3 regions of the Roseateles sp. PN1 genome follow, and region 1 is predicted to be linked to each of the others. Evidence: predicted binding sites of a transcription regulator. Region 1 holds the regulator's gene; each other region holds the start of a gene.
The links. The regulator FNR, encoded in region 1, switches genes on or off when oxygen is low (the NO sensors DNR and NnrR bind a similar motif). The targets are predictions, from matches to a motif close to TTGATNNNNATCAA.
Positions count from the first base shown of each region.

Region 2: a site for FNR is predicted at 1,569-1,582, ahead of adhP (alcohol dehydrogenase AdhP). Genes of this name have one in related genera too.
Region 3: a site for FNR is predicted at 1,619-1,632, ahead of AABB87_RS10315 (TraR/DksA family transcriptional regulator). Genes of this name have one in related genera too.

Region 1 covers NZ_JBCARA010000002.1:498,451-501,722, forward strand. Annotated here, with positions in the region: gene hemN (oxygen-independent coproporphyrinogen III oxidase) at 1-779, opposite strand, end outside; gene fnr (fumarate/nitrate reduction transcriptional regulator Fnr) at 1,003-1,737, shown strand; gene AABB87_RS04840 (hypothetical protein) at 1,864-2,211, opposite strand; gene AABB87_RS04845 (hypothetical protein) at 2,213-2,476, opposite strand; gene ccoG (cytochrome c oxidase accessory protein CcoG) at 2,529-3,272, opposite strand, start outside.
Region 2 covers NZ_JBCARA010000018.1:17,565-20,836, forward strand. Annotated here, with positions in the region: gene AABB87_RS21300 (TonB-dependent receptor plug domain-containing protein) at 1-1,514, shown strand, start outside; gene adhP (alcohol dehydrogenase AdhP) at 1,656-2,678, shown strand; gene AABB87_RS21310 (hypothetical protein) at 2,726-2,920, opposite strand; gene gbpA (N-acetylglucosamine-binding protein GbpA) at 3,146-3,272, opposite strand, start outside.
Region 3 covers NZ_JBCARA010000005.1:221,182-224,453, reverse strand. Annotated here, with positions in the region: gene AABB87_RS10325 (alpha/beta hydrolase) at 1-629, shown strand, start outside; gene AABB87_RS10320 (hypothetical protein) at 680-1,060, opposite strand; gene AABB87_RS10315 (TraR/DksA family transcriptional regulator) at 1,169-1,567, opposite strand; gene queA (tRNA preQ1(34) S-adenosylmethionine ribosyltransferase-isomerase QueA) at 1,735-2,778, shown strand; gene AABB87_RS10305 (amino acid aminotransferase) at 2,814-3,272, shown strand, end outside.

The sequences.
Region 1 (3,272 bases):
TAAAGCGCGATGCGATCCGGCTTCAAGGCACCCACTTGTTCGATGGTGCGCGCAAAAGACTCAGGCGTTTGCAGCGGCAGGCCGTAGATCAGATCAACATTGGTGGACTCAAAACCCAGCTCGCGCGCTGCCGTCATCAAGGCCTCGACGCTGGCAAAGCTCTGCTGGCGATGCACCGCCTTTTGAACATGCGGGTCAAAGTCTTGCACGCCGAAACTCAAGCGATTGAAACCCAGGCTGCGCAGATGCTTGAGGCGATCCACATTGACCGTGCGCGGATCCACCTCGATGGCCATCTCGGCACCAGCAACGATGCGGAAGCGTTCACGCAAGGCCTGCACCAGGCCCGTCAACTCTTCATCGCTGAAGAAGGTCGGCGAGCCGCCACCCAGATGCAGCTGAGACACCCCGGCGCCGCGCCCCAGATGCGCCAGCGTCAAGTCCATCTCGGTGATCAAAGCCTGCAGGTATTCAGCGGCTTTATCGTGATGCTTGGTAATGACCTTGTTGCAGGCACAGTAGTAGCACACCGATTCACAAAACGGAATGTGCACATAGATCGACAAGGGCGCAGCGCCGCCGATCTGCGAGCCTGTGGCCCGTTGCACCAAAGCCTGCGCGTAGTTTTCGGCGGTGAAGGCCTCAACAAAGCGATCCGCGGTCGGGTACGAGGTGTAGCGTGGCCCGGACACATCGAAGCGGCGCAACAGGTCTTCGTTGATGATGCTCACGGCGGAGTCTTTGCCTGACAGGACTTGGGGCTGGGTGATAGAAACCATGGCTCGCATATTGCCAAGCCCGCCACACAAGCGATTGACCGAGATCAAGTTTGGCCTCATTCTTTGCCCTAACAATCGCATGCATTGCGCATTGGGCTTGAGCTAAATCATGTTTGGCGAAGCCGATAGGCGGCGAGCAGACGTTCGATTCGCCGCCTTGCCCCGAACAGATGCCGGCAACGGCGCCTGCCCACTGCGATATGCGTCATCCATAATGCACTCCATGAACGTCACCGTACCTATCAAGATTGAACCGCTCAAGGTCGCCTGCTCCAGTTGCAATTTGCGCGAGCTTTGCCTACCCGTTGGCTTGTCGTCGGGTGACCTCGAGCAGTTAGACGAGTTGGTGGCCACGCGCCGCCAGGTGTCGCGCGGCGACACCTTGTTTCGCAGCGGCGACCCCTTTCAGTCGCTTTACGCGGTGCGCACCGGTTTTTTCAAGACCTGTGTCTCTTCAGAAGATGGCCGCGACCAGGTCACCGGCTTTCAAATGGCGGGCGAATTGCTAGGCTTGGATGGCATCAGCACCGACCGCCACAGCTGCGACGCCGTGGCGCTGGAAGACTCGCAGGTCTGCGTGATTCCCTTCGAACAGCTGGAAGAGCTGTCGCGTGAGTTCACCGATTTGCAGCGCCAGTTCCACAAGATCATGAGCCGCGAAATCGTGCGCGATCACGGCGTGATGCTCTTGCTGGGCAGCATGCGGGCGGAAGAGCGCCTGGCGGCTTTCTTGCTAAACCTGACCCAGCGCCTGCAGGCGCGCGGCTTCTCGGCCGCCGCTTTGGTGCTGCGCATGACGCGCGAGGAAATCGGCAGTTATCTGGGCCTGAAGCTGGAAACGGTCAGCCGGACCTTCTCGAAGTTCCAGGAAGAAGGCCTGCTGGAAGTGAAGCAGCGCCACTTGCGCATCCTCGACCAAGCCGGTCTGCAGAAGCTGGTCAATAACGGCACTTGCTGAACTGAGGCAGGCGGCGGGCGGCTGAGCCGCGCCAGCGGCACAATGAAAGAAGGGCTGAGTGGTACTCAGCCCTTCTTTTATTCATTCAGGCATTCAGCGCCGCCCGAGCGAGCGGCCTGCGGCAGCCTACTGCGGCCAACGCCGCGGGTGAATAGCCTGGGGTGCATCAGGCGTCTCCGGCAAGGTGGCCAGCATCAGGCTGATGCTAGAGGCCAAGCTGATGACACTCCAAAAAATCAGAAAGCTGAGCGTGTAGACGGCCTGCCGGGAGAGTTCCATGCGCTCGCCACCGAACCAGGTCAAATCGCTGGGGTCAACCACCGAAAACACCAAGCCCTCGGTCACCCCTGCCATCACAAAGGCCGGCCAGGCGATTGCCATCGCCCAGCGCGCCAATCTGGACGTAGGCGGCGGCAAATCCACCGCAAAGGTGGCGTCGTCCGACTCAACACGATTGCGGGGCTCGGTCTTCATTTCATTGCGCGCCGGTGGCAGCGTGGTTGCGGCCCTTCATGGCCGGCGCCAAGGAGGCTGGATCGGCTTCCTTGGACGCCTTGCCCACATAAGTAGTCTGCACCTTGGACTCATCCAGCACCGTCTCGGGGAAATGCAGGGCCAGGAACAGGGTCACAAAGCTGGCGATCACCACCACACCCGGGCCACCCCACACCAGCCACATGAACTTCTCACGCCACCAGGGGCTAGCGGAATCGGTCGTGCGTTTGTTTTCTTGACTCATTGCGTCAACTCCTGCTCTGCAAGGACTTCTTGTTCAAATGATTCGTTAGCGCTCAGCGCGGCACGACAAAGGTCGATTTTTCCTTGATCTCGATCTTGCCGCTGGCAACACCCGCCTTGTCAACCGCCTGCCCCATCAAGGCAAAAGAGATGGGATGCGCACCGACACCCGCTTGCGCCGCTGACTCAGGCGGAATTCGCACCGCCACCGACACCCAGCGCGCTTCGGCAGGCGCCAAGACCAAGCTCACTGGCTTGCCCAAGGCAATGCCTTCCATGCCCTTGACGCTGAGGCTGCACTGCTGCGCGCCCTCGGTCGCATTCATGATCTGCAGGCGGTAGAGGTTTTCGATATAGCCGTCTTCCACCAAGCGCGACAGCACGCCACGGTCACGCACCACATCCAGTTTGACGGGGCTGCGCAAGAACAAGAGGCTGGCCAGCAAAGCCGTACTCAGGGTCACCAGCACCACGCTGTAAATGATGACGCGCGGGCGGAACATGCGGCGCAACTTCTGCGCCGGGCTGAGGTGCTGGGCCAAGCCATTCTGGGTGTCGTAACGAACCAGCCCACGCGGGTAGTTCATCTTGTCCATCACCTGATCGCACACATCGATGCAGGCGGCGCAGCCGATGCACTCGTATTGCAAGCCCTTGCGAATATCAATACCGGTGGGACAAACCTGCACACACAAGGTGCAGTCGATGCATGAGCCCAGGCCGGCGGCCTTGGCATCGACCTTCTTGCCACGCGAACCGCGCGGCTCGCCACGCTCTTGGTCGTAGCTGATGATCAG
Region 2 (3,272 bases), on a different contig from region 1:
TGAGCCTGCGCCTGCAGTGGAAGCTGGCCGAGGGTGATTCGCTGAGCGTTCAGCCTTTTGTGGTGGCTTCGCGCGGCAGCAATAGCAGCCTGATCACGCAGACCCGTAGCAGCCCCACGCCCGGCGACTTTGATCAGGCCCAGAGCACCGGCGATAGCAAATTCAATATGCTGCGCGTCAACTCGCAGTGGCAGCACCGCTTTGATGCCGACACCCGCTTGGAGCTGCGCGGCGGCATCGGCCTGGCCCGCAATGACAGCCATACGCTGAGGCAGGAATACCGCCAGTCCGCCTTGAGCCGCAGCCAGGACGACACCGTCAGCAGCGAAGACAAGTCCTGGAGCCTGAACGGCAAATACTCGCACACGCTGGAAAACGAACACAGCTTGGTGGGCGGCCTGGAAGGCGAAGGCACCCAGCGCCAGCAGAACCGCGTCTGCCTGCAAAACGGACAGTCCTGCCGCAATCTGCTGGACTTCGGCGACGACCTTGACGCCGCCACCCAGCGCATTGCGCTCTACGCCCAAGACGAATGGAGCGTGGGCAAGCAATGGGCCTTTTACGCCGGCCTGCGCGGCGAGACCATCGCCACCCGCAGCACCGCCGCCAACTATGCGGTGAACAACCGCGCCACGGTCTGGACCCCGCTCTTGCACGGGGTTTGGAAAATGCTCGACCAAGACGGCAAACCCAGCCGCGATCAGATCCGCGCCAGCCTGACCCGCAGCTACCGCAGCCCCAATCTGCAAGATCTGATCGCCCAGCCCACCATCAACTCGCAATACCCCTGCCCCGACGCTCAGCCTTGCGGCCCCAACGCCGCCAACTACCCCGACCGCAGCGGCAACCCCAACCTCAAACCCGAGCTGGCAACCGGCATTGACATCGCCTTCGAGAGCTATTTGAGCAAGGGCGGCGTGCTTAGCGCCAATCTGTTCTACCGCCGCATCAGCGATCTGATGCGCACCGTCACCAGCCTGGAAACTGTCAGCTGGGCCGGCGTGCCGCGCTGGGTGGCACGGCCACAGAACATCGGCAATGCCAGCACGATGGGCCTGGAGTTGGAGGCCAAGTTCCGCCTGGACGAATTCCTGCCCGAGGCCTGGCCGGTGTCGGTGCGCAGCAATCTAAGCCTGTTCCGCTCCTCGGTGGATGGCATTCCCGGCCCCAACAATCGCCTGGACCAACAGCCCAAGGCCACCGCCAATCTGGGCGCCGACTACAAGCTGCGCAGCTTGCCGCTGTCGCTTGGTGCGGGGCTGAACTGGACGCCTTCAGTCACGGTGCAGCAAAGCTTGCTGACCGAGGTGCACAACTCCCGCAAGGTGGTGCTGGATGCGTTCGCGCTGTGGTCCGTCAATCTGAACACCCAGCTGCGCTTGTCGGCCAGCAATCTGAACCCCTTGAGCTATAGCAACGGCAGCGTCATCAGCACCACCGATCAAATCATCACCACCGACACCGGCGGGCGCAGCTTCACCCAATGGCAATTGCGCCTGGAGATGAAGGTCTGAGCCGCAAGAAGGTGACAGCCCCGCGCCGCTATGCGGACAAGCCGCATGGCTGGCTTGATCTAGCTCATTGACCTCTAGCCATGAATCGACATACTTCTGACTCCGGGCCCCACTCGGCCCGCCAACCAGGAGAGGAGTGTCATGGCTCAAAAAATGAAGGCCGCGGTCGTCCACGAATTTGGCGCGCCGTTGCAAATTGAAGAAGTGGACGTGCCCGAAGTGGCGGACGGCCAGGTTTTGGTCAAGGTGGTGGCCTCAGGCGTGTGCCACACCGACCTGCATGCGGCCAATGGCGACTGGCCGGTCAAGCCCAGCCTGCCCTTCATCCCCGGCCATGAGGGCGTGGGCTTTGTGGCCGCGCTGGGCCGCGGCGTCAAGCATGTGAAGGAAGGTGACCGGGTCGGCGTGCCTTGGTTGCACACCGCCTGCGGCCACTGCGAGCACTGCATCACCGGCTGGGAAACCTTGTGCGGCGAACAGCAGATGACCGGCTACACCGTCAACGGTGGCTATGCCGAATATGTTTTGGCCGACCCCAGCTATGTGGGCCGCCTGCCTGACAAGCTGGACTTCGACCCCGCTGCGCCCCTGCTCTGCGCCGGCGTCACCGTCTACAAGGGGCTCAAGGTGCTGGACTGCAAGCCCGGCGACTGGGTGGCCATCTCCGGCATCGGGGGTCTGGGCCATATGGCGGTGCAGTACGCGCAGGCCATGGGTTATCACGTCATCGCGGTGGACATTGCCGAGGACAAACTGGCCCTGGCGCGCGAGCTGGGCGCCGAGGTCTGCATCAATGCGTTGACGCAAGACCCGGTGGCTGAAGTGCAAAAACATGTGCGCGGCGCCCATGGCGTGCTGGTCACGGCCGTGTCCAATAGCGCCTTCAAGCAAGGCGTAGGCATGCTGCACAAGCGCGGCACCATGTCACTGGTGGGCCTGCCGCCGGGCGACTTTGCCTTGCCGATCTTTGATGTGGTGCTCAATGCCAAGACCATTCGCGGCTCCATCGTCGGCACCCGCAAGGACCTGGAAGAAGCCCTGGCCTTTGCCGCTGATGGCAAGATCCAAACCCACTACAGCAGCGACAAGCTGGAATCCATCAACAACATCTTCGACCAGATGAAGCAAGGCCATATCGATGGCCGGGTGGTGATGAAAATCTAAGCGCAGGCCGCAAAGCCAGCCCGCAACACCGGGCTGGCTTCTCGCCATCAAGCGTCCTTATGCCCCAGCAGCCGCGCGGGCAGAAATAGCAGGGCGCGCAGCAAGGCAAACACCGCCTCCACGCTGATGCCAATCAGGCGAAATGGCAAAGACAAGAGCCAAACCACCGGCCACAGCAGCAGCGCCAGCAAGGCCAGCGGCCAACAAAGCACGAACAGCAGCAACCACAACAAGAGCTTCACCGCAGACCTTTCGTCGAGATCGCGTTCGATCTCAAGTTTTGGGGTGAGCCCGGGCCCGCCCCGAACTCTGCACAGCACTCTAGATGGGGCGGCTCCAAGTTAAAAGCCGCCTGCGACCGACCGGCCCCTGACTCGATGAACTGCATATCGAGCGGAACCAGCAGGTCTCAAGCGGCTTAGGCGACTCCGCATCAGGCCCAAAGGCCTGATGCCTTGAGCGCTAGATCAGCGCGCGATCCAGGCCTCTTGCCAGTGGCTACCGATGCCCGGCTCAAACTGCGGCGTCGACGGCGCCCACTGCACGCAATAGCCGCTATTGGGCCAAGGACGGCATTCATAGACACGACCGTTC
Region 3 (3,272 bases), on a different contig from region 1:
CGCTGCTCTATCTGCACGGCACGCTGCGCAATCTCTTTGAGAACCTGCCCAAGATCGAAGCGCTGCGGGCGGCCGGCTTTGCCATCCTGGCGGTGGACTATCGCGGCTGGGGAGATAGCGCGGCCATCATTCCCTCGGAAGCGACGATTGCGGCGGATGCGGCTCAAGCGTTTGCCGAACTGCAGCGCCGGCAACCCGATGCGCGCAAGCGGGTGATCTTTGGCCACTCCATGGGGGGCGCAGCAGCGGTGCGTCTGGCCAGCGGTTTGCACCACGGTCAGGATTACGGTGCGCTGATTTTGGAATCCACCTTCACCAGCCTGCCCGATGTGGCGCGCGAGGTCGGCAATATCGGCGAAGTGGCTGCCGCCATCACCACGCTAGACTTCAACTCGGCGGGGCGAATCGGCAAAATCGATGCGCCCATCTGGATGCTGCATGGCAGCGCTGATAAGACCGTGCCGGTGCAACTGGGCCGGCGCCTGCGCAATACGGCCGAAGCCGCGGGGAAGGCGCCGGTGCGCTGGGTGGAGATTGCCGGCGGCTCACACAGCGGTTTGCACCGCGAGGCCTCCGGCATTTACCGGGAAGCCATGCGCAGTGCCATGAGTGGGCTGACTTCGCCCTGAACCTTGCAGAGCGAGGGCGAGGCGGCAGGCGCCGCCTCAGCGCACGGTGCTCAGGTCGGGGTGGGCACGCCGGCCATGCGGTCGTACTTCAGGAAGTACTGGCGGGCAAAGGCCAGCAATTGGTTCTCGGTCGGGTGATCCACGGTTTCATAGGCCACGATGGCCTTGCCGGCTTGCGGGCGGTGCTTTTCAACATAGTGCTTGAAGTCGGCCTGGGCGGTGCTGGAACCGACCACCAAGACTTCGGTGATGCCGTTCAGTGCATCCACCACTTCACCGAAGAATTCATGCTCGGTGCGCACCGCGCTGCCGCGCTGCTTGGTGTGGTGGGAATGTGCCTTGATCTTCTCGGCCTGCACATGCTCGGTGTCGAACTGCAAGACCTTGGCTTGTTGGTGATCGAGCCAAACGACGGCGTGAAAAGTGCTCATAGCGCGAATGCCTTTATGGGTTGAGTTGATAGGTAAAGCGTTGAAAGAGGGGCTGATGACCTCGCCTGCTGTTGCCGCGCCAGCGCTCAAGTAGCTGGCGCTTCAAACTCACAAGCTGTGCGAGCGCAGCGCACCGTGGCTTTGCTCTTGCTTGGACTGGCAGTCGATGCAGCGCAGCACGGCCGGGTTGAGCTTGAGGCGGTCAAAAGCGATGGCGGCGCCGCAATCGCCGCACAGGCCGAATTCGGGGTCGTGCACCCGCTGCAGTGCCTCGTTGACCTGACGCAGGGATTCGAGGGCCTGGTCGCTGCGGGCCAGATCGACCTCGCGGTCGGCTTGGTGGGCTTGCTCGCCGTCCACGACTTGCAGCAATTCTTCGCGGGCATGTTCCACGCGGCCCTGCGTGCCGAGTTGGTTGCTCAACTCCTGCTCCAGGGATTGCTGGCGCAGTTTCAGGGCGGCTTCCAGCAGGGCTTGTTGCCCCGAGGTGAGATGGTGTTTGCTCATAAGCTGTGATCTCCTTGGAACTCATGCTCGCACCGGGCGGCTGCGGCCACCTTGATCGGCGTCAACTTTTGCTGCTCGCCCAGTGCTTGCCGATGCCCGGCGTGCGGCATGGGAAAATCCGCGTTCTTTCTTTGCTTGGTACGGGTCCGTCCGGCCCTCAACACACAATGTCTGCTCGTCAACACAGCGTCAGTGACTTCGACTTCGAACTCCCCCCGGAGCTGATCGCCCAACACCCCGCCGCCGAGCGCAGCGCCTCGCGCTTGCTGGATGGACGCCATGCCACTGCGGTGGATCGCATCTTTCGGGAATTGCCCGACTTGCTCGCCCCCGGCGACCTGCTGGTGTTCAACAATACCCGTGTCATCAAGGCCAGGATTTATGGCCAGAAGGCCACCGGCGGCAGCGTCGAAGGCCTGATCGAGCGGGTGATTGCCGGAACCAATGAGGTTTGGGCCCATCTGCGCGCCAGCAAGTCGCCCAAACCGGGTAGCTGGGTGCGCTTCAACGAGGCCTTTGACGCCGAAGTGCTGGGCCGCTGCGGACCCGACAACGGCATGTTCCATCTGCGCTTCCCCAGCGACCCCTTCGCGCTGCTGGAGCAACACGGCCATGTGCCGCTGCCGCCCTATATCGAACATGCCGATGAGGCCGACGATGTACGGCGTTATCAAACCGTGTTCGCCAAAGAGCCTGGCGCGGTGGCCGCGCCCACGGCCGCCCTGCATTTCGACGAGGCCTTGCTGGCCCGCTTGGCAGAGCGCGGCGTGGGCACGGCGCATGTGACCTTGCATGTGGGCGCGGGCACTTTCCAGCCGGTGCGGGTGGAGCAGCTCAGCGACCACAAAATGCACAGCGAATGGTTCGAGGTCAGCGCCGAGACGGTGGCTGCCATCGCCGCCTGCAAGGCCCGCGGTGGCCGTGTGGTGGCGGTGGGCACAACCACCTTGCGCGCGCTGGAGTCCGCCGCCCAGGGCGGTGAGCTGCAAGCCGGCGCGCGTGAAACCGCCATCTTCATCACCCCCGGCTTCCAGTTCCGCGTGGTCGACACCCTGGTCACCAACTTCCACCTGCCCAAGAGCACTTTGATGATGTTGGTCAGCGCTTTTGCCGGCTATGAGCCCATCATGGCGCTGTACCGCCATGCCATTGCCCATCAGTACCGCTTCTTCAGCTATGGCGACGCCATGCTGCTGCAGCGCGCTGGCTGATAATCAAACGCAAATTTCGTTTTGGAGACCAAGCCATGTTTCATCACGTCGAACCTTATGCCGGTGACCCGATCCTGAGCCTCAACGAGGCGTTTCAGAAAGATCCTCGCCAGGGCAAGATCAATCTGTCCATCGGCATTTATTTCGACGATGACGGCCGCATCCCCATGCTGGACTCGGTTCGCAAGGCCGAACTGGCCGTGGTGGCCGAGGCTGGTGCGCGCCCCTATCTGCCGATGGAAGGCGCCGCCAATTTCCGCAGCGCGGTGCAAGCCCTGCTGTTCGGCGAAGCCAATCCGGTGCGTGAACGCACCGTCACCATCCAGAGCGTGGGCTCCAGCGGCGGCCTGAAGGTGGGCGCGGATTTCATCCACCGCTACTTCCCCGACAGCGCCATCTACGTCTCCGACCCGACCTGGGACAACCATCGCGCCGTCTTCGAAGGTGCTGGCATCGAGGTCAAGACCTATCCCTACTACGACCCCGCCAGCGGT